Regions from separate parts of the Nocardia sp. NPDC004568 genome, predicted to be linked through region 2. Evidence: riboswitches for the same ligand, from Rfam matches in the RefSeq annotation. Region 2 holds a riboswitch; the other holds the start of a gene.
The links. Region 2 has a riboswitch for cobalamin ahead of metE (5-methyltetrahydropteroyltriglutamate--homocysteine S-methyltransferase). Riboswitches for the same ligand answer to the same signal wherever they lie in the genome.
Positions count from the first base shown of each region.

Region 1 (17,867 bases), on a different contig from region 2:
CTGGACCGGTATCCCCGTCTTCAAGCTCACCGAGGAGGAGACCACCCGTCTGCTCCGCATGGAGGACGAGCTGCACAAGCGGATCATCGGCCAGGAGGACGCGGTCAAGGCCGTCTCCAAGGCCATCCGGCGTACCCGCGCCGGCCTGAAAGATCCGAAGCGTCCGTCCGGCTCGTTCATCTTCGCCGGGCCGTCCGGTGTCGGTAAGACCGAGCTGTCCAAGGCGCTGGCGAACTTCCTGTTCGGCGACGACGACGCGCTCATCCAGATCGATATGGGCGAGTTCCACGACCGCTTCACCGCTTCGCGGCTGTTCGGTGCCCCTCCCGGGTACGTCGGCTACGAAGAGGGCGGCCAGCTCACCGAGAAGGTGCGCCGCAAGCCGTTCTCGGTCGTGCTGTTCGACGAGATCGAGAAGGCCCACCAGGAGATCTACAACACCCTGTTGCAGGTCCTGGAGGACGGTCGTCTCACCGACGGCCAGGGCCGGACCGTGGACTTCAAGAACACGGTGCTGATCTTCACCTCGAACCTCGGTACCTCCGATATCTCGAAGGCCGTGGGTCTGGGCTTCACCCAGAGCAACGCCGAGGGCTCGAACTACGAGCGGATGAAGCTCAAGGTCAACGACGAGCTGAAGAAGCACTTCCGGCCGGAGTTCCTCAACCGTATCGACGATGTGATCGTCTTCCATCAGCTCACCACCGAGCAGATCGTGGAGATGGTGGATCTGATGATCGCCCGCGTCGAGCGGCAGTTGAAGAACAAGGATATGGCAATCACGCTCACCGAGAATGCCAAGAACCTGCTGGCCAAGCGTGGCTTCGACCCCGTGCTCGGTGCCCGGCCGCTGCGCCGCACCATCCAGCGTGAGATCGAGGACCAGCTGTCGGAGAAGATCCTCTTCGGCGAGATCGGTCCCGGCCAGACCGTCCAGGTCGATGTCGAGGGCTGGGACGGCGAAGGCTCCGGCGAGGACGCCCGCTTCACCTTCTCCCCGAAGGCCAAGCTCACCAAGGAAGACGGCGAGAAGAAGCCCGAGGTCGTGCTCACCGGCGCGTCCGACGGTCCGACCGAAGCCGCTTCCGGCGAGTAGCCGACAGCGCGGTACACAGGGCCTGCCCACCGGTATCACACCGGTGGGCAGGCCCTTTTCCGTATGTGTGGGGTGCAGCCGGTCGGCGAGAGATCCCGGTCGGTGCGCGCGCGTACGGTGGGGGCAGTTCAGTCGATACGAAGCGGGGGTATCACCATGACGAATCCGGATCTCACCACGATCGCGGTCCTGCTCGACCGCTCCGGCTCCATGCAGACCATCAAATCCGACACCGAAGGCGGCCTGGCCGCCTACTTCGAGGAACAGCGGCAGGTGGAGAAGGCCGTGCGGGTCACCCTCGCGCAATTCGACACCGAGTACGAATGCGTGTACTCGAACATTCCGATCGGTGAGGTGCCCCCACCGGTGTTGCAGCCGCGCGGCGGTACCGCGCTCTACGACGCCATCGGCAAGCTGGTCACCGACCTGGGCGCCGAACTGGCCGGGCGGCCGGAAGACGAGCGACCCGGCACCGTGATCGTGGTCGTCCTCACCGACGGGCACGAGAATTCGAGCCGCGAATGGACGCATGCCGCCGTGCGATCGCTGATCGAACAGCAGCAGAACGTCTACAGCTGGGATTTCCTGTTCCTCGGCGCCAATATGGACGCGGTCGAGATAGGCAGCGCTCTCGGCTTCGCCCCGCAGCAGTCCATCACCTACGGGGCGGCCCCGGCGGGTGTCGCCGGGGTGTTCCGGGCGGCAGGGGCGTATTCACGGCGTCTGCAGGCCCCGGCGGGCTCGGCGCGCGCGGCCGGGTTCACCGAGCAGGAGCGCCGTGAGGCGAAACCGGGCTGAACCGTGCGTTCACTCGGGCGCGGGCCCCGGATCGGCCGGGCCGCCGGTGCCGCCGCGTGGTTCGGCGGTCACCGCTACCGTGGGCGCCGCTTCGCGGGAGGTACTGTGGCCGCTTTCTTTGCGGGCTCGCGGGCGCGCATCCGGGTCGATCGCGATCCGCAGCGGGCGGCTCGGTAGCCGCGCCGCGACCCGGTAGCCGCCGCTGGGTTTGGGGCCGGCGGTCAACGCGCCACCGAGCGCATGGGTGCGCTCTCGCATAGCGATGATCCCCATCCCGCGGGTGGGGCCGGCGTGTTCCGGCTTACCGGTGGGGCGGGTGTTGTCGACGGTGAGATCCACCGAGTCGGCGGAGTAGCGCACCGTGACGGTGGCCTCGGCGCCCGGGGCGTGGCGTACGACATTGGCCAGGGATTCCTGGACGATCTGGGTGGCGGCGTCGTCGATCGCCGCGGGCAGGGAATCCGGGGTGCCGAGGACTCGGGTGTGCACCGTCAGCCCCGCCAGCCTGGGCTTGCGCAGGAGTTCGTCCAGGTCGGACATGGTGGGATCGGGTTCACGAGGTGGTGGGGGCGGCGCTTGCGCGGCGGCCGGTGGGCGGCCGCCGCCTCCGTTCCCGGGCGACCGGTCGGTACCGGGCCGGTCGCGCCGGGCGAAACCGCCGCGGCGGGAACGTCTCGCCCGGTCGCCCGCGGCGAAGTCTTCGCCGCGGGTGGGGCCGTGGTCGTGGGAGGGCTGCGCCGGTGTGCCGGACACGGACTCCACCGACTGGATCGCGTGGCGCAGTGCCTGCACATCCTCGAGCGCATTGCGGCTGGTGGTCTTGATCTCGGCGACCGTACCCGCCGCTTTCGCGGACTTGGCCTCCACTTGCTGGAGAGCCATGCCGGCCTGCACATTGATGAGCGAGAGATTGTGGCCCACCACATCGTGCAGTTCCCGGGCGATCAGTAAGCGCTCCGTGCCGACCTCGAGTTCGCGCTGCTGCCGCGCTACCGTGCGTTCGGCGGTCGTCAGGGCCTGCCGGGTCTGTGCGAGCAGGCGGCGGTGCCGCAGCACTTCGAACAGCGCCGCGGCCAGCGCGACCCAGCCCAGTAGTCCGACCATCTGCCAGCTCGTCATCCTGGACTCTCCACCTGCACCACCCTATTCGCCTGCTGTGCTCGGTCGTCGGCGCACACCCGGAATCCCGGTGCCGCAATGGTATTCCGCGCAGGAACGCGCCGGTTCCGGGTGGGCCGGTCGGTAGCGGCGCGTGATCCCCGCATCTGCGGCAGTACCCGCGCCTGCGCGGGTATGGTCCAGTGATGGTCGACCAGCAAGTGCGTGTACCGGACCTGTCCACACGGCCGTACGAACTCACCGTGGAGCGGGTGATGACCGCTGCACCCGCACTCCTCTACTTGGCGTGGACCCAGGGCTTCGATATCTGGCTCGCGGAACCGTCCTCGGTGCGAATGCGGCCCGAGGTGAACGAGCCCTTCTATTTCGAGACCCGGGAGGAGGACGGGAAATCCCGGCCGCATTACGGTCGTTTCCTCCGTCTGGAACCGGGCCGGCTCATCGAATTGACCTGGGTGACCGGTGCCGGCGGCACCGAGGGCGCGGAAACGGTGGTGCGCGTGGAGTTCGTCAAACAGCCCCGTGGCATCCGGTTGCGGTTGCAGCACAGCGGGTTTGCCGACGAAGCGGCCCGTGACCGGCATCGGGCGGCCTGGCCCGCGATACTGGCCCGCCTCGATGAACGAACTGCGACGAGCTGAGGGTACGAGTAGGTTCGACTCCGACTCGCAACGAATAGTCTTCGAAAGGATCGTGATGCCCACACGTACCGCGCGCACCGCATGGACCGGTGGTCTGCAGGACGGCTCCGGCCAGGTCGAGCTGGTCAGCTCGGGGGTCGGCAAGTACGAGGTGTCGTTCCCGAAGCGGGCGGCCGACGATGCCGACGGCACGACCAGCCCGGAGGAGCTGATCGCCGGAGCGCATTCGTCCTGCTACGCGATGGCGCTGTCGAACGAGATCGCTCAGGTCGGCGGTACCCCGCAGAGCCTCGACGTCTCGGCCGCGGTGACCCTGGGCCCCGACCCGGCGGGCGGTTTCCGGATCAGCCGGATCGCCCTGACGGTGCGCGGCCGGGTGTCCGGGCTCGACGAGGCGGGTTTCGCGGCGGCCGCGGCCGCGGCCAAGGCCGGATGCCCGGTCAGCAAAGCGCTGGGCGGAGTGGACGACATCACCCTCGACGCCGCCCTGGAATCCTGAAACGCCTGTCCCGGGCCCCGATCCGGGCCCGGGACAGCGCACGGCCCCTACCCGAGCCTCACGGTGTCGTGCCCGCTCGGAACCAGGCCCGGGCGCCCGGTGTGTGCATGGCGGGGATCGCGAGGGTTACCGCGCCGAGGTGGCCGACCCGGGTGAGCGCCACGGATACGGTCGTGGCGCTCATATCCGCGAACACACCGGTGCCCCCGTCCATGAGCATTCGCACGGGCTCCACCAGCAGTGAAGCCGTACCGAGCACGCCTATCCCGACGGTGAGCAGATTTCTGGCCCAGCGCTCGCCCCGCAGCATTCGCCACGCGACAACGAGGACCACCAGATAGATCCCGCTGCGCAGCAGCCAACCGCCGGTGAGTGCGCCGATATTCGCGGCGTCGCCCAGCAGCGCACCACGGATCGCGGTTTCGGCGATACCGAAGCCCACGGCCGCCACCAGCGCGATGAAGGCGGTGGTGACGGCCGCGGGCCGCTGAGCGAGTGGGTTGTCCCGGTGGGCGAGTGCAGTGTCGGTCATACGACGACCCTGCCCGGCGACTATCGCGACCCGGATCAACCTGCCGTAGCAGCGGTCTCCGCTACCCGGGTACCGCCGCGGTCGCTCCACTCGGTGAGCGCCGCGAAAGCCAGACCCATACCGACCCACAGCGTGGTCGATACGGCCAGCGACGCCGCGCGGAACTCCCACAGCAGCGTGGCCGGGAAGTCGGCCCCCACCTCGTTCACCCCGGGCAGCAGAACGTAGCCGAGGGTGACGATCAGTACGAAACCGGCCACGGCCGCGACGAGCCGGAGGGATTCGGGCCGCGATCGCAGTGCTCTCCACAGGGACACACCGGCTGCGACGGCCACCAGCCCCAGCAGAACCGCGGCCACCCAGAGCAGTGTGCGTTCGTTGATCGTTTCCGGATCACCGACGGCCGGTGGGTTGGCCGGATATTCGAAGAACGGTACGGCCACCACCGCGACCCAGCCGGCCAGACCGAGCCCGAGAACGAGCCGATGGCCGGGCAGGGCGGTGAACCGCCGGGCGTAGTGCGCCGCGGTCGCGACGATCGCCCCGAAGGCCATCCCGGCCAGCGCACCGGCCAGGAACTGCCCGAACTTCTGCCACGGCCGGCTCACCTCGGCCTCGTCGCCGTGTGCTGTCTCTCCGTGCGTATGTCCGGTGCCGGAGTCATGGGCATGGTCGGGAACGGGAGCCGCGGCCTCCTCGATGGCGATGGCGGCATCGACCTTCGGTTCGCCGACGAAATGACCGACGACACCCGCGAGGAGACCGGCGATCAGACCGGCGAGCAGACCACGGAGCAGCAGGGCACCGAAAGATCCGCTCAATGGCACGGGACACCCAGCAGGTGGCGCCCGTCGTGCATCAGCTCGTGCAGGAACATGCCACCGCGCGATATGGCGCCCTGGTCGAATCCGACCAGGTAGAGCGTCAGCAGTGCCAGCGCGACGACGCCGACGGTGATGAGCACGGTCGCTGCTGTATCGGTAGCCCTGCTCGGAACATGCGCTATGGCCATGGTGGATCCTCTCATCCGGATGCTCGCGTCCGGTTCGCGAGTTGTGCGCAGGTGCGGGTGTCTGACTCTGCCCACCCTCCGGGGTGGACATCACAGTGGCGCGACCGCTCCGGGTTCTCACCGGATTACCGCATCACCTCCGCTTTCACTTGAAACTGTGACACCGGCTGTTGCCGGTCGTCAATATGCGGCGAACAAGCGCTGGCCACGCCTCCGGGGTCGGTGGCGTGGCCAGGGTGTGGGGGACGGGTCAGGAAGCGGATTTACCCGCTACATCGAGTACGACCTCGAATTCCAGCAGCGATGCGCCGGTGGCGACGGGCTTGTTCTGCTGTCCGGCATGTGCCTCCTTGGCGGGACCGTCGCGCCACGCCGTGAAGGATTCCTCGGAATCCCACTGGGTGACCACGAAGTACCGGTTCTCGCCGGCCGTGGGCCGCAACAACTGGAAGCCGAGGAACCCGGGGGAGTTCTCGACCGCGTGCGCGCGATGGGCGAACCGTTTCTCCAGCTCGGGTCCCGCGCCCTCGGGGACTTCGATCGCATTGATCTTCACAACAGGCATACCTCGAGCTTAGGTACAGCGGGGCCGGACGGAACAGTGCCGCACGCCACAGCGGGACGAGCGTGCGGCGACCGTGCCACGCCCGGTGGCGCCCACGCCGGTCTGTGGAGGGTTGTGCATAAACTCTGTGGAGGGTTGTGCATAAACTCGGCCCCGTGTTGCACGACGAAGGTGGGGCAGGGGTCCCGATACTGCTGCTGCACGGGTTGATGGGCAGCGCCCGCACCTGGCAGGGCCAGGTCCGGTGGTTGCGCGAGCACGGCCGGGTTTTGACCTTCGACGCCGCCGGACACGGGCGCCCCGCTCCGGCCGAACTCACCACCGACGCCTTCGTCGCCGATCTGGCCGCAGCCACCGCGCGGATCCCCGAGCCGATGATCGTGATCGGGCATTCGATGGGCGGCCTGCACGGCTGGATGTTCGCCGCCGCGTATCCGGGCCGGGTGCGGGGGCTGGTGGTCGAGGATATGGCGGCCGATTTCACCGGTCGTACCGCCGCCCACTGGGCCGCGATGGTCGAGGCCTGGCCGCAGCCGTTCGCGGACGAGGCCGCCCTGGTGGCGTACTTCGGTCCCGTCGCCGGTCGCTACTTCCGTGATTCCTTCCGGCGGGACCCGGACGGTTACCGGTTGCACGGCGAGGTGGCCACCTTCCGCGATATCTCGGAGGAGTGGGGTACTCGGTCGTTCTGGACGGAGTGGGGGAGGCTCACCGTGCCCACCCTGCTGATCGAAGGCGAACACACCATCACCCCGCCCGGGCAGATGCGCCGGATGGCCGGACTGCATCCGGCCGCCGAGCACGTCCTGGTTCCCGAGGCCGGACACCTGGTGCACGATGATCAGCCGGAACGCTACCGCGCCGAGGTCGAGCGTTTCCTCGCTCGCGTGCTGCGCGAAGCGCCCGAGACCGCCGCCGGGGTCTGAGCGCCCCGGCCGGGGGGCCTTCAGCCCTCTCCGGCGAGGGCGAAGCGTCCGTCGTCGGTCTGTTCGATCAATCCGTCCACCAGCAGCGAATCCAGTGCGCGGTCGCGCTGGCCGGGGTCCCGGGTCCAGGCGAGGTCCAGCCGGACGCGTTCCACCGGCGCGTGCGCCGCCCGCAACACATCGAGCAGACGTCCCCGCGCCTGCCGATCGGTGCCCTCGTATTTCTGGCTCCGGCGCGTCGACTCGGCCACCGGCCGGCCCGCCGTGACCCACGCGCAGCGCGGCAGCGGGCAGCGAGTGCAGTCCGGCGTCCGCGCGGTGCACACCGTCGCGCCGAGCTCCATCAGGGCCGCCGAGAACACCGCGGCGCGGTCGATCCGGCCGGGCAGCAGGGCCTCGGTCTCGCGTAGATCGCGCGCGGCCGGATTCCCGGCCTCCCGTCCGTGCACGGCCCGGGCCACGACCCGGCGAACATTGGTGTCCACCACCGGGACTCGCTGCCCGTAGGCGAAACAGGCGACCGCCCGCGCGGTGTAGGCGCCGATACCGGGCAGCCCGAGCAGCACCTCGACATCGTCGGGCACCTGGTCGCCGTGCTCGGCCGCCAGGACCCGCGCGCATTCGTGCAGGCGCAGGGCCCGGCGCGGATAGCCGAGTTTGCCCCACGCCCGCAGCACCTCGCCCGCGCTCGCCGCCGCCATGGCCGAGGGCACCGGCCAGCGCCGCACCCATTCCCGCCAGATGGGTTCCACCCGCGACACCGGTGTCTGCTGCAGCATGATCTCGCTCATCAGGATCTGCCAGGCGCTCACCCCGGGCCGCCGCCACGGCAGGTCCCGGGCCGTGCGGGCGTACCAGTCGATCAGCGTGTCGGAGTCGATCGCGCCGGGTTCGATCGCCACGGCACCGCGCCCGCCCGAACCCGATTTCCCGATACCTGCGCTGCTCACCGACCCGCTCCGTTCACCTCACCGTGCAGTTCCACCGGTTCGGCGTGGATGGACGCCGCGCTGTAACGGGACGGAAGCAAGCGCGCACATCAAATCGTGCAGAATGGACACCATGCCTCAGTCCAACCCGGTAAGTGCCTGGAAGTCGCTGCGCGAAGGAAACGAGCGCTTCGTGAACGGCACGCTGCTGCATCCTAGCCAGGGAGCCGCCGATCGAGCCAAGCTCGTCGGCGGCCAGCATCCCACCGCCGTGCTGTTCGGGTGCGGGGATTCCCGTGTCGCCGCGGAACTGATCTTCGATCAGGGTCTCGGCGATATGTTCGTGGTGCGCACCGCGGGCCATGTCATCGACGCGGCGGTGCTCGGATCCATCGAATACGGCGTGGGTGTCCTCGATGTACCGCTGATCGTGGTGCTCGGGCACGACAGCTGCGGCGCGGTCAAAGCGACCCTGGATGCGCTGGACGGCGGCGAGGTGCCCGGCGGCTTCATCCGCAGCATCGTCGAGAAGGTGACGCCGTCGATGCTGATCGGGCGCCGCGAAGGACTCGAATCGGTGGACGAACTCGAGGCCCGTCACGTGGTGGAGACCAGCCGCCTGCTGATGGAGCGGTCGATGATCGTGTCCGAGCGGGTCGCGGCCGGTAAATGTGCGATCGCCTGTGTGACCTACAAACTCGTCGACGGCCGGGCACAGCTACACCGGGTGGTCGGTAATATCGGGGAGACCGTCTGACAGGTGGCCCGGCCGTCGGCGCCACCTTCGGGTGTGCCGTTGACGGCCGCCGCCGCCCGCTGCGCTTACCGTTGACACGTGTTGGAACCGACAGGACCGTTACCGCCGGAGATCTACTGGCGGCGTCGTGTGTTCGCCATCGGCGCGCTCGTGGTCGCGCTCGCGGTGGTGATCTGGCTGGCCGTCACCGTCTCCCGCGGCGGTGATTCGCCCGATGCCGCCGCGGCGGCATCGACCTCCGAGACCACCGAGCCGGCCACGAGTTCGGCCTCGTCGTCCAGCACGGCGACCGGCACTCGTGCGTCCGGTACGGCATCCGGTACGCGCAGTACCGAACCCGCCCCGGCGGCCTCCGGTCAATGCGCCGACCAGTCACTGGCCATCAAGGTGTCGGTGGGGCAGCCCACCTACCAGACGGGTGAGGAACCGGTGTTCGGGATCGTGATCACCAATATCTCCGGTGCGCCGTGCACCCGGGACATGGGATCCGGGTTGCAGCGCGTATCGGTGCATTCGCTCGACGGCGGGCGGCAACTGTGGGCGAGCACGGACTGCTTTCCCGACGGCGATCCGGATGTGCGCACCCTGGACCGCGGTGAGCAGGCCGCGTTCACCGTCACCTGGACGGGCGCGACCTCGCAGCCGGAGTGCGCGGGGGAGCGGGTGCAGGTACCCGCCGGCGCCTACAACGTGGTGGCGCAGATGGGTTCGGTGCGCAGCGCGCCCGAACCCTTCAACATCGCCTGAGCGGAGTCACTTCTTCGTCAGGCCGGCCAACCGCAGCGCACCGCGCAGGCTGGACGCTTCGTGCAGGGTCATCGGCGTGGCCTTGCCGTCGGTGCCCGGCGGAACCACCGCGGTGGTGAACCCGAGCCGTTCGGCCTCGGCGAGCCGGCGGGTCACCGAGGTGATCCGCCGGACTTCCCCGGCCAGTCCCACTTCGCCGAGGATCACCCACCCGGGTGGCAGTGCCGTATCGCGGGCCGCGCTGGCGATGGCGAGCGCGACGGCGAGGTCCGCGGCCGGTTCGGTGAGCCGCATACCGCCCACGGTGGCGGCGTAGACGTCCTGTTTACCGACATAGACACCGCACCGGCTCTGCAGCACCGCCAGCACCATGGCCACCCGGTTGTAATCCAGTCCACTGACGGCCCGGCGGGGCGCCGGAGCCTGCGTTTCCACCGTGAGCCCCTGCACCTCGCCGACCAGCGGCCGCTTCCCGTCCATCGCGACGGTGACCGCCGTACCCGGCACCGAATCCGCGCGATGGTGCAGGAAAAGCCCGGAAGGATCTGTCACACAGGCGATTCCGTCGTCGTGGAGTTCGAAACAACCCACCTCGTCCGCACTGCCGAACCGGTTCTTGATCCCGCGCACCATCCGCAACGTGGTGTTCTTGTCGCCCTCGAACTGCAACACCACATCGACCAGGTGTTCCAGCGTGCGCGGCCCGGCGACCGCACCGTCCTTGGTGACATGTCCCACCAGGAGTACGGCGATACCACTCGCCTTCGCCAGCGACGTCAGCGCCGCGGTCACCGCGCGTACCTGGGTGACACCGCCGATCACCCCGTCGGTATCGGCGGCCAGCATCGTCTGTACCGAATCGACCACCAGCAGTGTGGGTTTCACCTGATCGACATGCCCGAGTACCACCGACAGATCGGATTCGGCGGCCAGATACACCCGGTCGTGCACCGCACCCGTCCGGTCGGCGCGCAACCGCACCTGCCCCGCCGATTCCTCCGCGGTGACGTAGAGGGCCCGTTCGTCGCGCTGCCGCGCCCAGCGGTGTGCCACCTCGAGCAGCAAGGTCGATTTACCCACCCCCGGCTCGCCGGACAGCAATACCACCGATCCGGCGACGATCCCGCCGCCCAGCACCCGGTCGAGCTCGGAAACCCCCGTCGGCCGCGCCGTCGTCGTCTGTGAATCGATCCGGGAGATCGGCGCCGCCGCGGTGGTCGGAAGCATGGCCTTTCGCCCCGGCCCCGCCGCCGCGGCGGCCACCGGCATCGCCTCGTCCACGGTCCCCCAGGACCCGCAGCCGGGGCATTTACCGACCCATTTGGCGACCTCGTGCGCGCACTCCGAACACCGATAGACGGCTTTGTTCTTGGTCACTGCCACAGCCGCACCCTACGCAGCACTGCCGACAGTGTTCATTCGCGACGCCGTGGTCGGCGCCGAAGGGCTCAGTGCCCGCCGGCCGAGCCCGTGGTGCTCTTGGAGAGTTCCGATTCGTGCCGAGGCGCTGCCACACCCGCATCGACCGGCACCTGGACCAGAACGTTCCCGTTGTTCTTGAAGTTGAAGGTGACCTCGTAGGTGAGGCCCGGGATGATGTCCCGGGTGAGGCCGGTGATCTCGATGCGGGCCGCTGTGGTCTCGCCACCTTCGGTCTTGATCGTTTCGCCGCTGGTGTGGGTCTCCGCCCCGGCCTGCGGGGTGGAGACGACGACCGTTTCGGAGGGGGCGATCTCGAGTTTGCCGCCTTCACCGGGAGTGATCTGGACGTTCCCGAGGTCGGTGGTGACGCCGGTGAGTTCATCGGCGCCCACCGCGCCGGTGTTCACGATCGACAGCGCGAGCGCGGCCTTGCCGCCGGCGGTGTGGGTGGTGGTGCCGTTGCCCGGGAACACGATGTGCACATTGCGCAGGGCGATATCGCCGGCGTTGGCCGTGTTGCCGTTGATGGCGGCGACCTGTACGGCGGTCTGCGAGATCTGGCCGGCGCCGCAGCCGGACAGGACGAGCGCCGCACCGGCGGCGAGCGCGGCGGCCGCCACCATGCGGCGCCGCCGGGTCGGGACCGGGCCAGCGGCAGTCACAGCAGTCAGGGCAGTCACGGGTTGTCCTCCATGTCCGAGTGGGCGCACTCCAACTAGGCACTGTAGTAGTTGGGTTCGGGCCCGGGACGCACCGGGCGGTGTCAGGGGGGATTACATGCCGGGCGGTGTGTGATTTGTCGCACGTCACGGCGTGTCCGGTGGGTCGGGGATCGTAGTCTCGGGCGCCATCCCGGTTCGTGTTGTGAAACGGCTCGCCGACCGGTGTCGTGGCGGTCCCGGGACGTCGCGCTGACCGGTAACGATCGGGCCTCCGCGACCCGCTTGCGCCGCCGCGCGGAGTGGGTTTTCATATGCCCTCGAAGGGCCCGTGCCCGACACTCGTTCGGGCACAACGTAATGCACACCAAACTCGTCCTGTCAAGCCCCAGTGCCTGGTCGTTGTGGCCCTGACCTGCGCAGTTGATCGCGCCGTTATCGAGTCGCGTGTTAAACTGTGAACATCGAAAGGGGCACGGGACACATGATTTTTAAGGTCGGAGATACCGTCGTTTATCCCCATCATGGGGCGGCTTTGATCGAAGCTATCGAGACCCGCACCATCAAGGGTGAGCAGAAAGAGTATCTGGTCCTGAAGGTCGCACAGGGTGACCTCACTGTTCGGGTTCCCGCGGAAAACGCGGAATATGTCGGCGTCCGCGATGTAGTGGGCCAGGAAGGCCTGGATCGGGTCTTCCAGGTGCTGCGTGCGCCGCACACGGAAGAGCCCACCAACTGGTCCCGCCGTTACAAGGCCAACCTCGAGAAACTCGCCTCCGGCGATGTGAACAAGGTGGCCGAGGTCGTTCGCGATCTGTGGCGCCGGGAACAGGATCGTGGCCTGTCCGCGGGCGAGAAGCGGATGCTGGCCAAGGCTCGGCAGATCCTCGTCGGGGAGCTCGCGCTCGCCGAGGGCACCGATGACGGCAAGGCCGAGACGCTTCTCGACGAGGTCCTCGCCGCGGCTTCCTGATCGTGCACAGAAGAGACGGTCCCGGCCGTGGCGCCGGTCCCGTCACCGCACTGGTTCCTGCCGCCGGTCGTGGCGTGCGCTTGGGTGCAGGCATACCCAAAGCGTTCGTCCCGATCGGCGGCATACCCATGCTCACACTGGCCGTGAACGGGCTGGTGGCGGCCGCGGTTGTCGACGAGATCATTGTGATGGTGCCCGCCGAACACGTCGACCGGACGGCAGCTCTCCTACCCCCCGATGCTCCGGTGCGGATCGTGGTCGGCGGCGCCGAGCGCACCGATTCGGTACGCGCCGGCCTCGCGGCCGCCGGTGATACCGCGTTTTTCCTGGTGCACGACGCGGCCCGTGCGCTCACTCCGCCCGCCCTGATCGCCCGGGTGGTGGACGAACTGCGCGCCGGTCATCCCGCGGTCGTGCCCGCGCTGCCGGTGGTGGACACCGTGAAAACCGTCGATCACGGCGGGAAGGTCACCGGGACACCGGATCGCGGCGTATTGCGCGCCATCCAGACTCCGCAGGGCTTCGCCGCGCGGGCGTTACGGGCCGCCTACGCCGACGCGGGTTCGGCGACCGATGACGCCGGCCTGGTCGAGCGCCTGGGCGTCGAGGTGCGCACCGTCGCCGGCGACCCACTGGCTTTCAAGATCACCACCCCCCTCGATCTGCGTCTGGCCGAATCCCTGCTCGCCTCGAACCCGGCGGTGACGTCGTGCTGAACACGCGGGTGGGAATCGGCACCGATGTGCATCCGATCGAGCCGGGTCGTCCCTGCTGGATGGCCGGATTGCTGTTCGACGGCGAGGACGGTTGCGCGGGCCACTCCGACGGTGACGTCGCCGCACACGCCCTCTGCGACGCCCTGTTGTCCGCGGCGGGCCTGGGGGACGTGGGCTCTGTCTTCGGCACCGGCCGGCCGGAATGGGCCGGGGTCTCCGGGGCCGCCATGCTGAAAGAAGTGCGCCGGCTGCTCGACGACGCCGGATATGCGGTCGTCAACGCTGCCGTTCAGGTGATCGGCAACCGCCCGCGGATCGGTCCGCGGCGCGCCGAGGCCCAGCAGGTGCTGGGTGATCTGCTGGACGCGCCCGTATCGGTGTCCGGCACGACCAGTGACGGCCTGGGCCTCACCGGGCGTGGTGAGGGGATCGCCGCGGTCGCGACCGCGCTGCTGCACTGTCCCGGGCGGCCGAGTGGACAGCCCGGAGACGGTGGCGAGGTGCGACCGGCATAGGGCCCGCGAGGCCGCTCGCTCGGTGCGGTGGCCCGGCGCCGGGGCCGATCCGGTCTGTGATCGGTTCGAGCCGGTGAGCCGCTCACCGCGACAACTGTCGACCGTGAACGCGCAGCAGTGGAATACCGAAGTTCCCACGCGCGGCCGAGCCGACTGCCGGTGCACCGGGCCGCACCGCTACCCTGCCCATATCCCCCCTGCACCAAATCCGAGTGCAATCCATACACGAAACTAGGATCGACTGCCGTGACGCTGCGCCTGTTCGACACCGAGACACGGACCCTGCGTGATTTCACGCCGCTGGTACCCGGCCACGCCTCGGTGTACCTGTGTGGGGCGACCGTGCAGGGGCTACCGCATATCGGTCATGTGCGCAGCGGCGTGGCCTTCGACATTCTGCGCCGCTGGCTGACGGCCAACGGCTCCGATGTCGCGTTCATCCGCAATGTCACAGACATCGAGGACAAGATCCTCACCAAGGCGGCCGCGGCCGGCCGGCCCTGGTGGGAGTGGGCGGCGACGCACGAACGCGCCTTCGATCAGGCCTATCGGCAACTCGGTGTGCTGCCGCCGTCCGCCGAACCGCGCGCGACCGGCCATATCACCCAGATGGTCGAACTGATGCAGCGCCTGATCGACCGTGGGCACGCCTACGCCTCCGCGGGCAATGTGTATTTCGATGTCCGCAGCTACCCGGAGTACGGGCATCTGTCCGGGCACCGGCTCGACGATGTGCACCAGGGCGAGAGCGCCGGCCTCGGCAAACGCGACCCCCGTGATTTCACGCTGTGGAAAGCCGCCAAACCGGGAGAGCCGGCCTGGCCGTCGCCCTGGGGTCCCGGGCGGCCCGGCTGGCATCTGGAATGCTCGGCCATGGCCGAGTTCTATCTCGGGCCCGAATTCGATATCCATTGCGGCGGAATGGACCTGGTGTTCCCGCACCACGAGAACGAAATCGCGCAGTCCAAGGCGGCCGGGGACGGTTTCGCGCGGTACTGGCTGCACAACGGCTGGGTCACGATGGGCGGCGAGAAGATGTCGAAATCGCTCGGCAATGTGCTGTCCATTCCGAATGTGCTGAAATCGGTGCGCGCGGTGGAATTGCGTTTCTACCTGGGCAGTGCCCACTACCGGTCGATGCTGGAATATTCGGACAAGGCGCTCAACGACGCCGCCCAGTCCTATCAGCGGATCGAAGCGTTCGTGCAGCGGGTGGCCGAACGCGGCGGGGATATTCCGATGGGTAAATGGACCGACGGATTCGCCGCGGCGCTCGACGACGACCTCGGCGTGCCGAAGGCGCTCGCCGAGATCCATCACGGCGTGCACGAGGGCAACCGCGCCCTCGACGCCGGGGTGCTCGACACCGCCCGCGAACACGCCGGGCAGATCCGTGCCATGCTCGATGTCCTGGGTGTGGACCCCCTCGACCCGCACTGGCACGCCGCCGCCGACCATTCGGCCGCCGACGCCGCCCTGGACGTACTGGTGGGCGCCGAGCTCGAACGGCGGCAGCAGGCCCGGGCCGCCAAGGACTGGGCGACGGCCGACGCCGTCCGCGATCGGCTGCAAGCGGCCGGAATCGAAGTAACCGATACACCCAACGGTGCCGAATGGTCCCTGGGCGCACCTACCCCTGGAAAGGCGGGCTGATGGCCGGCAATTCACAACGTCGCGGTGCGATCCGTAAAGGCGGCACCAAGAAGGGGGCTGTGGTCGGGTCCGGCGGCCAGCGGCGGCGCGGGCTGGAGGGCCGCGGGCCGACGCCCCCGGCCGAACAGCGCACCAAACATCCGGCGGCGCGTCGCTCGGCGGCGAAAGCCAAAGCCGCGCAGAACAATCCGCCCGGCCGCGGGCGTCCCGCCGGGCGGCGCGGCGACGACGGACCCGAACTGGTGCTGGGCCGCAATCCCGTGGTGGAGTGTCTGCGCGCCGGGGTCCCGGCCAGCGCACTCTATGTGGCGGTGGGTACCGAGAACGACGAGCGGCTCACCGAGAGCGTCCGGCTCGCGGCGGATACCGGCATCTCCATTCTCGAGGTGCCGCGCACTGATCTGGACCGGATGAGTTCCAACGGCCTGCACCAGGGCCTGGCGCTACAGGTGCCGCCCTACCGGTACGCCCACCCCGACGATCTGCTGGCCCGGGCGAAGGGATCCGCCGAGCCCGCGCTGCTGGTGGCGCTGGACAATATCTCCGATCCGCGCAACCTCGGCGCCGTCGTCCGGTCGGTCGCGGCCTTCGGCGGTCACGGCGTGGTGATCCCGCAGCGCCGCAGTGCCAGCGTCACCGCGGTGGCGTGGCGTACCAGCGCCGGCGCCGCCGCCCGGATGCCGGTCGCCCGTGCCACCAATCTCACTCGTACGCTGAAGGATTGGGCCGCCACCGGTGTCCAGATCGTGGGTCTGGACGCCGGCGGGGATCTGTCCCTGGACGATTTCGACGGCACCGCACCGACGGTGATCGTCGTCGGATCGGAGGGCAAGGGGCTGTCACGGTTGGTCCGGGAGACCTGCGATTCGGTCCTGAGCATCCCGATGGCGGGCCCGGTGGAATCACTGAACGCCTCCGTCGCCGCAGGCGTGGTGCTGGCCGAAACAGCCCGGCAGCGCCGGGCCTGAACGCCCGGACCCGGGGCCGGTCCGGCCCGGTCGCTGGGCCGTGCCCGCCGCCGCGGCACGGCGATCGGGCGTGTCGGAGCGGCGGTCAGCGAGCGGTTCGGGAGTGAATCCGCCGCGCCCGGACCGCAAATCCGGCACAGCACCGTAGAATTCGTCATGTGGTGATACCCAACGCGCCCATCGGTAAGCCGGTAGAGCACCCGCATGCGACGGCGGTGCTGTTCCTCGGTGCGCTCAGCGTGCTGTGTTGCGGGCTGACCGGGCCGGTGGCCTGGGCACTGGGTAAACGCGCACTCGATCAGATCGAGGAGTCCGGTGGCGCGTACGGAGGCCACACGCAGGTCGTCGTCGGCTTCATCCTGGGCGTGATCGGCACCATCCTCATGGTCGTGATGGCGGTGCTGTTCCTGGTGGTCCTGCTCGGCGGCGGCTGAGCGGGGTCAGTCCAGGCTCTGCTGCCCGGACCATTTCGTACGCGCCCAGCTCGGCCATTCGTCATTGATCGATCCGGACCACGAAGGCTGCCGGCGCTCCCGGAAAGCCGACATCGCCTCGCCGGCATCCCGGCCCTCGGCGATGTGCTCGTTCAGATCGGCCTCGAGCCGTGCGACCACGTCGGGTTCCAGCTCGACCCCCTCCCACAGCAGCCGTTTGGACAGCGCGGCGCTCAAGGGCGCCGAACCGCCCGCGATATCGTGGGCCACCGCCATCGCGGTCGGTATCACCTCCGCCGCGGGCAGACAGGCATTGGCCAGGCCCATGGCCCGGGCTTCCGCCCCGTCGAAGGTACGGCCGGTGAGCAGGATATCGGCGGCATTGGCCAGCCCCGCCAGCCGCGGCAGCGTCCAGTGCACATAGCCGTCGGCGAGGACGCCGCGCCGGACCTGGCTCAGCGCGTAGACCGCGTCGTCGGCCATGTAGCGCAGATCGCACTGCAGCGCCAACGCCAGCCCGGCCCCCACCGCATGCCCGTTCACCGCCGCGATCACCGGTTTACGCACTCGGAACGGCGGTGGATCGATACTCGCGCTCACCTCGCCCACCCGGTCGGAGAGATCGGCGCCCGCACAGAAAGCGGGCGGGGTACCGGTGATCACCACCACCCGGATCGCGTCCTCGGCATCACACCGCTTCAGCGCGGCACCCAGCGCCTCGGTCATGGCATGGTTGAAGGCGTTCTGTTTCGCCGGCCGATTCAACGTGAGGACGGCGATGCCCGCTGAGACATCGACGAGCAATTCCGAACTCATGGCTCGGATGGTAGCCGTGTTTGTGGCGCGCCGGCGCGCGCGGGGGGTTGGGGGTGCGGAGTGGTAGGGCGGAAGGTGGGAGGTGCGGGC
Region 1 covers NZ_JBEXLL010000055.1:222-18,088, reverse strand. The annotation lists gene ABZV91_RS22735 (ATP-dependent Clp protease ATP-binding subunit) at 1-1,096, shown strand, start outside; gene ABZV91_RS22730 (vWA domain-containing protein) at 1,253-1,894, shown strand; gene ABZV91_RS22725 (histidine kinase) at 1,904-3,013, opposite strand; gene ABZV91_RS22720 (SRPBCC domain-containing protein) at 3,199-3,654, shown strand; gene ABZV91_RS22715 (OsmC family peroxiredoxin) at 3,710-4,153, shown strand; gene ABZV91_RS22710 (hypothetical protein) at 4,212-4,685, opposite strand; gene ABZV91_RS22705 (CbtA family protein) at 4,721-5,512, opposite strand; gene ABZV91_RS22700 (CbtB domain-containing protein) at 5,503-5,697, opposite strand; cobalamin riboswitch at 5,732-5,878, opposite strand; gene mhuD (mycobilin-forming heme oxygenase MhuD) at 5,948-6,262, opposite strand; gene ABZV91_RS22690 (alpha/beta fold hydrolase) at 6,418-7,188, shown strand; gene ABZV91_RS22685 (A/G-specific adenine glycosylase) at 7,209-8,090, opposite strand; gene ABZV91_RS22680 (carbonic anhydrase) at 8,251-8,874, shown strand; gene ABZV91_RS22675 (hypothetical protein) at 8,953-9,621, shown strand; gene radA (DNA repair protein RadA) at 9,628-10,998, opposite strand; gene ABZV91_RS22665 (hypothetical protein) at 11,070-11,705, opposite strand; gene carD (RNA polymerase-binding transcription factor CarD) at 12,187-12,675, shown strand; gene ispD (2-C-methyl-D-erythritol 4-phosphate cytidylyltransferase) at 12,678-13,391, shown strand; gene ispF (2-C-methyl-D-erythritol 2,4-cyclodiphosphate synthase) at 13,388-13,906, shown strand; gene cysS (cysteine--tRNA ligase) at 14,153-15,559, shown strand; gene rlmB (23S rRNA (guanosine(2251)-2'-O)-methyltransferase RlmB) at 15,559-16,527, shown strand; gene ABZV91_RS22635 (DUF4190 domain-containing protein) at 16,686-16,961, shown strand; gene ABZV91_RS22630 (enoyl-CoA hydratase/isomerase family protein) at 16,968-17,777, opposite strand.
Region 1: it holds a riboswitch for cobalamin, as region 2 does, so the genes downstream of both, ABZV91_RS22700 (CbtB domain-containing protein) here and metE (5-methyltetrahydropteroyltriglutamate--homocysteine S-methyltransferase) in region 2, are expected to answer to the same signal.

Region 2 (12,119 bases):
CGCCGCCCTGGGAGATTCGGTGGTGGTGGCCGCCGACGGCACCGGTGGCTGGTCGGTCCATGTGCACTGCGCGGACGCGGGGGCGGCGGTGGAGGCCGGGCTCGCCGTGGGCCGCCCGGTCGCGATCCGTATCGAGCACCTGACCGAAATCCCCGCACGCGGTGGGATCACCGGGCACAGCGGCCCGCATTCCGGTGGCGCCGTGGTCACCGGGGTGCGGGCAGCGGCCGACAGCCGGCAGGCGCACGACCGGGCGGCCCGGCAGATCAGTGGGCGCATCGGTGAACCCGCCGATCGCGGGGTGCTCGCCGTCGCGTCCGGCGCCGGTGCGGCGGCGCTCTTCGAAGCGGGGGGCGCGGTGGTGCTGAACGCCGGGCAGACGCTGGACTCGGCGGTACTGCTGGCGGCCGTCCGGCAGCTCCCGCATCGGGAGGTGCTGGTACTCCCCAACGGTGCGCTACCGGCCCATGGGCTGGTGGCGGTCGGTGCCGCGGCGCGTGACGCGCGCCGGGACGTGCTGCTGCTGCCCAGCGCCAGCATGGTCCAGGGGCTCGCGGCGCTGGCGGTCCACGATCGGGCCCGGATCGCCGTGGACGATGCCTTCACCATGTCCGAGGCGGCCGCGAGCACCCGCTGGGGCGCGCTGCGCCGGGCCGCCGGCCGAGCGCTCACCATGGTCGGGACCTGCGCGCCCGGCGACGGACTCGGCCTGGTGGGCCACGATGTGGTGGTCATCGACCGGGATCCCCGGGCCGCGGGACAGACCCTGCTGGACCGGATGCTCGGACTCGGCGGCGAACTGGTGACCCTGCTGGTCGGCGCGGCGGCGCCGGACGGGCTCGCCGACGACCTCGCGCGGCATATCGGTGACGAATTTCCCGGTGTGGAGGTCACGGTGTATGCCGGAGGCCAGCAGGGCGACCTGATACAGATCGGTGTGGAATGAGTATCCGCCGGACCCGCCGCCGCGGGCCGAGGGGACAGGAGTAGCGCGATGGCGACACTGAGCGACCGGCTCGACCATCTGCTCGGCGCGAAGGCCGCCGCGTCACTGGCTGACGCGTTCGATATGCAGACCGTGGAAGATCTGCTGCGCCACTATCCGCTGCGATACGCCACCCAGGGGCAGCCGCTCACCGAGGAGGCGCCGGAGGACGGAGCGCATATCACGGTGATCGGGCGGGTCACCAAGGCGGACCTGCGGCCGATGCGGCAGCGGCGCGGGTCGTTGCTGAAGGTGGTGCTCGATACCGGTGGCGGGCGCGGCGTGGATGTCACGTTCTTCAACGGCGACAAGGTGAAATACGCGGTCCGCCCGGGTGTTCGGGCCATGATGTCGGGCACGGTCAACTATTGGCGGCCCGGTCAGTGGAATCTCAGCCATCCGGGATATCTGATCCTGCCGGAGGCCGACGACGAGGAACCGACTCTGACCACCGTGCGCGGCGGGGGCGACCTGCGCGGGATCGCGCAGAGCGCGAAGGGCGCGGGCGGTGTGGACATGTCCTTCTTCGACCGCGAGTTCATCCCGGTCTATCCGGCGACAGCGAAGGTGCAGAGCTGGGAGATCCTGGCCTGTGTCCGGCAGATCCTCGATCAGCTCGACCCGCTGGCGGATCCGCTGCCCGCCGAGGTGCGCGACGAACGGGAACTCATGCCGGTCGGCGACGCGCTGCGCCTGATCCACCTGCCCGAACGCACCTCCGATATCGAACGCGCCCGGGAACGGCTGCGTTTCGACGAGGCGCTGGCACTGCAGCTGGTCCTCGCCGAACGCCGGCACGAGGTGGCCGGTCGTACGGCCCGGGCCTGCCCGGTGCGGGCGGACGGAATCGTCGCCGCCTTCGACGAGCGGCTGCCGTTCGAACTCACCGCGGGACAGCGCGGCGTCATCGGCGAGATCTCGGCGGATCTGTCCCGGGAACAGCCCATGCACCGGCTGCTACAGGGCGAGGTGGGTTCGGGTAAGACCATCGTCGCGTTGCACGCCATGCTGCAGGTGATCGATGCGGGTCAGCAGTGCGCGCTGCTGGCGCCCACCGAGGTGCTCGCCGCCCAGCACTACCGGTCGCTGCGGGCGATGCTGGGCGATCTCGGGCAGGCGGGGGAGCTGGGCGCGGCCGAGACCGCCACCCGGGTGACGCTGGTGACCGGTTCCATGCCGGCCGCGGCGAAGCGAGCCGCCCTGCTCGCGGCGGTCACCGGGGAGGCGGGCCTCGTGATCGGCACCCACGCGCTGATCCAGGATTCGGTCGAATTCTTCGATCTGGGTCTGGTGGTGGTGGACGAACAACACCGGTTCGGCGTGGAGCAGCGCGATGCGCTGCGGGCCAAGGCGAAATCGGGTTTCTCCCCGCATCTGCTGGTGATGACCGCGACCCCGATTCCGCGCACCATCGCCATGACCACCCTGGGCGACCTGGAGACCTCCACCCTCACCGAACTGCCCCGCGGGCGTTCGCCGATCCAGTCGAAGGTGGTACCGCGCCGGGTACATCCCAACTGGGTGGACCGGGCGTGGGAACGGATCACCGAGGAGGTGGGCGCGGGCCGGCAGGCCTATGTCGTGTGCTCGCGGATCGGCGACGACGAGGACGGTGCCGGGACGAGGGGCAAGAAAGCCGTGGACAAGGAGGCCCCGCCCACCCAGGCCGTGGTCGACGTCTTCGACCGCTTGCGTACCGGACCGCTCGCGCGGCTGCGGATCGGGCTGCTGCACGGACGGCTGCCGTCGGATGAAAAAGACCAGGTGATGCGCGACTTCAACGCCGGCGATATCGATGTGCTGGTCTGTACGACCGTGGTCGAGGTGGGCGTGGATGTGCCGAACGCGACCGTGATGGTGATCGTGGACGCCGACCGGTTCGGGGTGAGTCAGCTGCACCAGCTCCGGGGCCGGATCGGGCGCGGCGCGCATCCCGGATTGTGCCTGCTGATCACCGATGCCGCGCCCGGCGGCCCGGCGATGACCAGGCTGGAGGCCGTGGCCGCCACCACCGACGGCTTCGAACTGTCGGTACTCGATCTGCGGCAGCGGCGCGAGGGCGATGTGCTCGGCGCGGCGCAGTCGGGCACCACCCGGTCACTGCGCCTGCTGTCGCTGCTCGACGATCTCGAGGTCATCACCGCCGCTCAGGAACTCGCCCGCACCGTGGTGCAGCAGGATCCCGGGCTGACCCGGCATCCCGGCCTGGCGGCGATGATGCACGCCGCCGTCGATTCCGAACGCCTGGAGTACCTGGCCAAATCCTGATCGCCGAGCGCGGGAACCGGGCCGGGACGCTCGGCGTCAAACCTGGCAACGGAATCGCCGAGGGGAAAGGGGTTGGCGTCGTGGAGGAAAGACAGGGGTGCCGGGCGGTACGGCGGGGGCCGTCCGCGCCGGCCCGGACCCGGCCGGTGCTGCGGGTGGCGCAGACCTGCCCGCACTGTGTGGCCCGGCGGACGAAACGCCGGGAACCCGGGGCCGGGGAACTGGAGGGCTGAACGGCCCGGGCCGCGCGAGGTGCGGCCCGGGCCGGGATTTCAGCGGACGCCGCGGGCGGCGGCCACCATATTGCGCAGGGATGCCTCCACCTCGGCCGGGCCCCGGGTCTTCAGGCCGCAGTCGGGATTGACCCAGAGACGTTCGGCCGGAATCGCTTCCAGAGCGGCGCGCAGGGACGCCGTGATCTCCTCGACACCGGGCACCCGGGGGGAGTGGATGTCGTAGACACCCGGACCCACACCGGCGGCGAAGCCGGAGGCGTTCAGATCGACCAGTACCTCCATATGCGAGCGGGCGGCCTCGAGGGACGTGACATCGGCGTCCAGCCCGGCGATGGCGTCGATCACCTCACCGAACTCCGAATAGCACAGGTGGGTGTGGATCTGGACGGAGTCGGCCACTCCGGAGGTCGCCAGCCGGAACGCGTGCACCGACCAGTCCAGGTACTCCCGCTGATCGGCGTCGCGCAACGGCAGCAGTTCCCGCAGCGCGGGCTCGTCGACCTGGACGATCCGGATCCCCGCGTTCTGCAGATCCACTGTCTCGTCCCGGATCGCCAGCGCCACCTGCCGGGCCGAATCCGCCAGGGGCTGGTCGTCGCGGACGAAGGACCAGGCCAGGATGGTGACGGGGCCGGTGAGCATGCCCTTGACCGGTTTGTCGGTGAGCGACTGCGCGTAGGTGATCCAGTCCACCGTCATCGCGGCGGGACGGGAGACATCACCGAACAGGATCGGCGGACGCACGCAGCGGGTGCCGTAGGACTGGACCCAGCCCAGATCGGTCGCCGCGAATCCGTCGAGCTGTTCGGCGAAGTATTGCACCATATCGTTGCGTTCCGGTTCGCCGTGCACGAGTACATCGAGCTCGAGTTTCTCCTGCAGGGCGATGACTTCGCCGATCTCCGCCCGCATGCGCCGGACGTATTCGGCCCGGTCGATCTCCCCGGCCCGCAGCGCCGCCCGGGCCCGCCGGATGGCCGGGGTCTGCGGGTAGGACCCGATCGTGGTGGTCGGCAGCGGCGGCAGGTGCAGACGTTCCCGCTGCAGGGCCCGGCGCTGTTCGGCGGGGGCCCGCCGCACGGCGTCCGCGCCCAGCGCGGCCAGTCGCGCCCGCACCTGCGCATTGCTGAGCCGCGGATCGGCGCGGCGACTCGCCGTGGCGGCGCGGGCGGCGCCCAGTTCCGCGGCGATCGCCTCGGTGCCGGAGTGCAGGCCCGTCGCCAGTATCCGCACCTCGGCCGTCTTCTCGGCACCGAAGGCGAGCCAGGAGCGCAGCGCGTCGTCGAGCCGCGTCTCCGGCGCCAGCGAGTACGGGACGTGCAGCAGCGAGCACGACGTGGAAACCGCCAGCGCCCCCACGCTGCCCAGTAGGCCGGCCAACGTCGACAGTGCGCTGTCGAGATCGGCGCGCCAGACATTGCGACCGTCGACGACCCCCGCGACCAGCAGTTTGCGCGTCAGCGCGGGGAGCGACGCCACGGCGGCGACCTCGGTGCCCGCGACCAGGTCGACGGCGATACCTTCGACCTCGGTGGCGGACAGCGCTTCCAGCGCCGCGCCCGGATACCCGAAATACGTGGCCACCAGCACCGCCGGTCGCCGCGGCACGGCGGTGAGCTCGGTGTACACCCGCCGGACCGTCGCCAGTTCCGCGGCGGTGAGGTCGGTGACCAGGGCGGGTTCGTCGAGCTGTACCCAGCCCGCCCCCGCGTCGGCGAGCAGCCGCAGCAACTCGCCGTACAGCGGGATCAGTTCGTCTATCCGGTCCAGCGCGGCACCGCCGGTGGTCTTGGCCAGTTTCAGGAAAGTGACCGGTCCGATGACCACGGGGCGGGCCGGCACGCCGAGTTCGACCGCCTCGGTCACCTGCGCCAGCAGATCTTCCGGATCCAGGCCGAAGGTGGTGTCCGGGCCGAGTTCGGGGACCAGGTAGTGGTAGTTGGTGTCGAACCATTTGGTCATCTCCAGCGGTTCCACCGATTCGGTTCCGCGCGCGGCGGCGAAATAGCGGTCCAGCCGATCCTCGATCCCGGCGACCCGGACGGGCAGGGCGCCGAGGAGGGCGGCCGTATCGAGCATCTGGTCGTAATAGGAGAAGGTGCCGACGGGGATCGAATCCAGGCCGGCGGCGGTCAGAGCGGCGTATTGGTCGCGGCGTAGCGCACGGCCGGTCTCGTGCAGCTGCGCCGCATCGATGCGGCCCGCCCAATAGGACTCGATCGCGCGTTTGAGTTCCCGGCGCGGACCCACCCGGGGCAGACCGAGAATTGTTGCGGTGAACGGGCTGTGCGAAGTAACAGTCACGGTGTTCTCCAGTGCTGAAGTTCGACGGACGTCGCCGTTCCCGGGCGCACGGCACCGATGAGACCCCGAACGGCCCGGCCGGGTGGTCGGGTCGTATGTCAGCACTGGTGGACCGCGGCGCCCGCTCCACGAGGCGACGGCCACCGGATACGGCGTATCCGGTACAACCGGCAGGTCTTCGGACTCGCGGGCACCGGCCTGTCGGCCGACCTACTGGCCGTCGCTTCCCAGGCGTGTCGCCCAGTGCTGATGACGGCGGTCGTTCCTGCTCACCGCTGCGGGACAGTTCCGGACTTCCACCGGATTCCCTCTCACCCGCGTGATGCGGGCTTCGGCGCCGGGGCGGACGTTCGGGGCTCCTCGCCGTCCGGCCGGCGGACCAGCTGCGTGCTCCACCATAACTCGGCGCCGCGCGGCGGCACGAGCGGTCCGGCGGTCCGCCGCGCACAACGGGGTCGCCGCGCGGGTGGACGGCGCGCCGTTACGGTGGTGGTGGCGCGGTTGCGGGCGGGCCGCCACCGGAGGACCATTCGGCGACGGTGCCCGCGCGTCCGGGAAGTAGCGGGGTGGTGGCCGGCCCACCGGAACCGCACAGAAGCGGGTCGCGGGCGGTGAGATATGACGGCGCGGTGAACTCTACTTCGCACCGTTGCCATACCCCGATGTGAAGATTCTGCGAAGTGGACTTCGCTGTCGATCCTGGGTGTGGCGCCGGGTACGTTGGTTCAATGTTCTCGAAAGTCTTGGTTGCCAACCGCGGCGAAATCGCCATCCGAGCCTTCCGCGCGGCGTACGAGCTCGGTGTCGGAACGGTTGCCGTCTTCCCGCACGAGGACCGTAATTCGGTCCACCGCCTGAAGGCGGACGAGGCATACGAGATCGGCGAGGAAGGTCATCCGGTCCGGGCCTACCTCTCGGTCGACGCCATCATCGACGCGGCCAAGACCGCGGGCGCCGACGCGATCTACCCCGGCTACGGCTTCCTGTCGGAGAATCCCGATCTGGCCGCGGCGTGCGCGCGGGAGGGCATCACCTTCATCGGACCGTCGGCCGAGGTACTCGAACTGGCGGGCAACAAGGCCCGCGCGATCGCCGCGGCGCGGGAGGCCGGGCTGCCGGTGCTGGATTCGAGCGCGCCCTCGGCCGATGTGGCGGAGCTGCTCGCCGCCGCGGAGTCCATGGAGTTCCCGGTGTTCGTGAAGGCCGTCGCCGGTGGTGGCGGGCGCGGCATGCGCCGGGTTGCCGAGCGGTCGGGATTGCGGGAGGCGATCGAGGCGGCCTCGCGCGAGGCCGAGTCGGCGTTCGGTGATCCGACGGTGTTCCTCGAGCAGGCGGTGGTGAACCCGCGGCATATCGAGGTGCAGATCCTGGCCGATACCCAGGGCGAGGTGATGCACCTGTTCGAGCGGGACTGTTCGTTGCAGCGGCGGCACCAGAAGGTGATCGAGCTGGCTCCGGCCCCGAATCTGGATCCGGAATTGCGGGACCGGATCTGCGCGGACGCGGTGGCCTTCGCCCGGCAGATCGGTTACAGCTGTGCGGGCACGGTGGAGTTCCTGCTCGACGAACGCGGCAATCATGTGTTCATCGAGATGAACCCGCGGATCCAGGTGGAACATACGGTCACCGAGGAGATCACCGATGTGGACCTGGTGCAGTCGCAGCTGCGGATCGCGGCCGGGGAGAGCCTCTCGGATCTGGGCCTGAGCCAGGACAAGGTGACCATCCGCGGTGCGGCGCTGCAGTGCCGGATCACCACCGAGGACCCGGCCAACGGATTCCGCCCCGACACCGGCCGCATCACCGCCTATCGCACCCCCGGCGGCGCCGGGATCCGGCTCGACGGCGGCGCGAACCTGGGTGCGGAGATCGGCGCCTACTTCGATTCCATGCTGGTGAAGCTCACCTGCCGGGGCCGGGACTTCCCGGCGGCGGTGGCGCGGGCCCGGCGGGCGCTGATGGAATTCCGGATCCGCGGTGTCACCACCAATATCCCGTTCCTGCTCGCGGTACTCGGCGACGACGATTTCACCGCGGGCCGCATCACCACCTCGTTCATCGACGAGCGCCCGGAGCTGCTGGCCACCCGCGAACCCGCCGACCGCGGCACCAAGATCCTCAACTATCTGGCCGATGTCACGGTGAACAAACCGCACGGTGCCCGGCCGACCGCGGTGTATCCGCACGACAAACTGCCCACGATCGATCTGTCGGTGCCGCCGCCGGACGGTTCGCGGCAGAAGCTGCTGACGCTGGGCCCGGAGGGATTCGCGCAGGCGTTGCGCGCGCAGAAGGCGGTCGGGGTCACCGACACCACCTTCCGCGACGCCCACCAGTCGCTGCTCGCGACCCGCGTACGCACCAACGGGTTGCTCGATGTGGCCGGGCATGTCGCGCGACTGACCCCGGAACTGCTGTCCATCGAAGCCTGGGGCGGGGCGACCTACGATGTGGCGCTGCGCTTCCTCTACGAGGACCCGTGGGAGCGGCTGGCCGCGCTGCGCGAGGCGATTCCGAACATCTGCCTGCAGATGCTGCTGCGCGGCCGCAACACCGTCGGCTACACCCCCTACCCGGAGCGGGTGACGCGGGCGTTCGTGGCCGAGGCCACCGCGACCGGGATCGATATCTTCCGGATCTTCGACGCGCTGAACAATGTGGACCAGATGCGTCCGGCCATCGACGCGGTCCGCGAAACCGGCACCGCTGTCGCCGAGGTCGCGCTGTCCTACACCGGCGATCTCACCGACCCGGACGAGAAGCTCTACACCCTCGACTACTACCTGAAGCTGGCCGAGCAGATCGTGGACGCGGGCGCGCACGTGCTGGCGATCAAGGATATGGCCGGACTGTTGCGCGCGCCCGCCGCGGCGAAACTGGTGACCGCGCTGCGCAGCAATTTCGATCTGCCGGTCCATGTGCACACCCACGACACCCCGGGCGGGCAGCTGGCCACCTATCTCGCCGCCTGGCAGGCCGGCGCCGACGCCGTCGACGGCGCGTCGGCCGCCATGGCCGGTACCACCAGCCAGCCCGCGCTCTCGGCCATCGTGGCCGCCGCCGCGCACAGCGAATACGACACCGGGCTGAATCTGCGCAACGTCTGCGATCTGGAGCCGTACTGGGAGGCGCTGCGCAAGGTGTACGCGCCCTTCGAATCCGGCCTGCCGGCGCCGACCGGGCGCGTCTACACCCACGAGATCCCCGGCGGTCAGCTGTCGAATCTGCGCCAGCAGGCCATCGCCCTGGGGCTCGGCGACCGGTTCGAGGAGGTCGAGGCGAAATACGCGGCCGCGGACCGGTTGCTGGGCCGGCTGATCAAGGTCACGCCGTCCTCCAAGGTCGTCGGCGACCTGGCGCTGTCGCTGGTCGGCTCCGGTATCGAGATCGAGGATTTCGCCGCCGATCCGGGGCGCTACGACATCCCCGATTCGGTGATCGGCTTCCTGCGCGGCGAACTCGGCACTCCGGCCGGTGGCTGGCCCGAGCCGTTCCGGGAGAAGGCGCTCGCCGGCCGGGGAGCGGCCAAACCCGAATCCGAGTTGTCCGCCGCGGACGAGGCGGGCCTGGCCGGTACCTCCGGGGAGCGCCGCGCGACCCTGAACCGGTTGCTCTTCCCCGGCCCGACCGCGGAATTCCTGGCGCACCGGGAGAAGTACGGCGATACCACCGGCCTGTCGGCCAATCAGTTCTTCTACGGCCTGCGGCACGGCGAGGAGCACCGGGTACAGCTGGAGAAGGGCGTCATCCTGCTCATCGGGCTGGAGGCGATCTCCGAACCCGACGAACGCGGGATGCGCACGGTGATGTGCATCCTGAACGGGCAGTTGCGCCCGGTTTCCGTGCGGGACCGGTCCATCGCCAGTGAGATCCCGGCCGCGGAGAAGGCCGATAAGAACAACCCGCATCACATCGCGGCACCCTTCGCCGGTGTCGTGACACTGACCGTGGCCGAGGGCGAAACGGTCGGCTCGGGCGACACCATCGGCACCATCGAGGCCATGAAGATGGAGGCCGCCATCACCGCGCCGCGCGGTGGTGTGGTGGGCCGGGTGGCCATCGCGCAGGTGCAGCAGGTCGAGGGCGGTGATCTGCTGGTCGAGTTGGGCGAGCGCGAATCCGAATGACCCGGATCGTCGCCGGGACCGCCGGGGGGCGGCGCCTGAGGGTGCCGCCGGCCGGAACCCGGCCCACCTCGGACCGGGTGCGGGAGGCCGTGTTCTCCTCGATCGAGGCGTGGATGGATCTCGCGGGCGCCCGGGTGCTCGACCTCTACGCCGGCTCGGGCGCGCTCGGGCTGGAGGCGCTGTCGCGCGGCGCCACGGCCGCGCTGCTGGTCGAATCCGACCGGCGGGCGGCCGGGGTGCTGCGCGGCAATATCGCCGAACTCGGGCTGGGCGGTGCGCAGGTGCGGGTCGGGACGGTGACGCAGGTGCTCGCCCACGGCGGCGCGGGCGCTTTCGATCTGGTGTTCACCGATCCGCCCTACGAGCTGACCACCGCCGCCGTCGAGGGCGATCTCATGGCGCTCGCCGCACACGGTTGGCTCGCCGAGGAAGCGTTACTGCTGGTGGAACGCTCGGCGCGGTCGGCCGAGATCGCTTGGCCCGCAGGCTTCGAGGGGCGCGCCGCCCGGCGTTACGGAGAGACCCGGATCGAGTCGGCGGTGTATGTGGGCGCGACCCCGGCGGACCCGGGCGAACCTGCTAGCGTCTGACCCATGGCAGGAGCTCTGTGCCCGGGATCCTTCGATCCGGTGACCAACGGCCATCTCGATGTGTTCCGGCGGGTCGCCGAACAGTTCGACGAGGTCGTGATCACCGTGATGATCAACAAGAAGAAGCAGGGCATGTTCTCGATCGACGAACGGATCGATCTGCTGCGCGACGCCACCACGGACCTGCCGAACGTGCGGGTCGCCTCCTGGGACGGCCTGCTGGTCGATTTCGCCCGGGAGCAGGGCATCACCGCCATCGTCAAGGGGCTGCGCGACGCCGGGGACTTCGGCTACGAACTCCAGATGGCGCAGATGAACAAGAAGCTCTCCGGGGTGGACACCTTCTTCATCGCGACCAACCCCGCCTTCGGCTATCTGTCCAGCTCCCTGGTCAAGGAAGTGGCGGCCTTCGGCGGCGACGTCAGCGATATGCTGCCGCCGCTGGTGCACAAACGGCTACTCGACCGGCTGGCCGAGCGCGCGGGCTGATCCGGACCGCTGGGCGGTCACTTCCCGGGCCCGCTGCAGCGGCCGGAACACCAGACCGCGCAGCGCCAGGAACCGCAGACCCCCGACCGCGGCGCTGATCGCCAGCACGGCCGCGGCCTGGGTGGGTGTGTTCAGCGTCGGGGCCAGGACCTCCAGCGCGGCCAGCGCCGCGGTACTGATACCCAGGCCCAGCAGTGCCAGGCCGCCGCCCTCCCACTGCGCGGTGAACCAGCCGACCCGCTCGGCGGCGTGGAAGGTGAGCCGGCGGTGCAGTTCGTTGGCCAGCACGGTGCTCACGACCGAACCGGCCACATTGGCCGGTAGGGGCCCGACGCCGGTGAGGGTCAGGAAGAGCAGGACGTACGAAATATTGCTCGATCCGCCGACCAGTGCGAAACGAATCAACTGCGGGAACGCACGATCACCGCGCAGGTACTGCAGGAGACGCTGCTGCCAGGCGGTGGGGGTGAACGGTTCCGGCCAATCGATATCCAGATCCCCGGTGGTCAGCGCCGTGGAAGTAGGCAACTGCAGGATGGTCATGGGCGGTTCCGATCGGGCAAGGGACAGGCAGCCCGCCGCGCCGCGGTGGGGCTCCCTAAGAATTTAGCACCAAGCGGAGGGTGGGTCTCCAGTTGATTGTGTGACTCTGCAGATATCGGGCAGACCGGGCGACACACCGAAAGTAGGTTCGGCGCATCCACCGGCCCGGGGCACACTGGGAACGGCGTGATGTGTCGCCGATCGTCAGCAGGAGGACAGTAAGCATGTACCGGGTATTCGAGGCGCTCGACGAACTGGTCGCCATAGTCGAGGAGGCGCGCGGTATCCCCGCGACGCGCAACTGCATCGTGCCGCGTCCGGAGACGCTCGATCTGCTCGACGATGTGCGGGACGCGCTGCCCACCGAGATCGACGACGCTCAGGACGTGCTCGACCACCGGGACAAGATCGTCGACGACGCCCGGGGGCTCGCGGAGGACACCATCCGGTCCGCCGACGAACAGGCCGCCGGCACGGTGGCCGACGCCCGCGCCGAAGCCGACCGCATCCTCGCCGAGGCCAAAGCGCACGCCGACCGCATGGTCGCCGAGGCCACCGCGCACGCCGACCGGATGGT
Region 2 covers NZ_JBEXLL010000113.1:1,413-13,531, forward strand. The annotation lists gene ABZV91_RS30430 (DAK2 domain-containing protein) at 1-946, shown strand, start outside; gene recG (ATP-dependent DNA helicase RecG) at 995-3,253, shown strand; gene metE (5-methyltetrahydropteroyltriglutamate--homocysteine S-methyltransferase) at 3,526-5,793, opposite strand; cobalamin riboswitch at 5,945-6,150, opposite strand; gene ABZV91_RS30445 (pyruvate carboxylase) at 6,522-9,920, shown strand; gene rsmD (16S rRNA (guanine(966)-N(2))-methyltransferase RsmD) at 9,917-10,510, shown strand; gene coaD (pantetheine-phosphate adenylyltransferase) at 10,514-10,999, shown strand; gene ABZV91_RS30460 (GtrA family protein) at 10,967-11,542, opposite strand; gene ABZV91_RS30465 (DivIVA domain-containing protein) at 11,767-12,119, shown strand, end outside.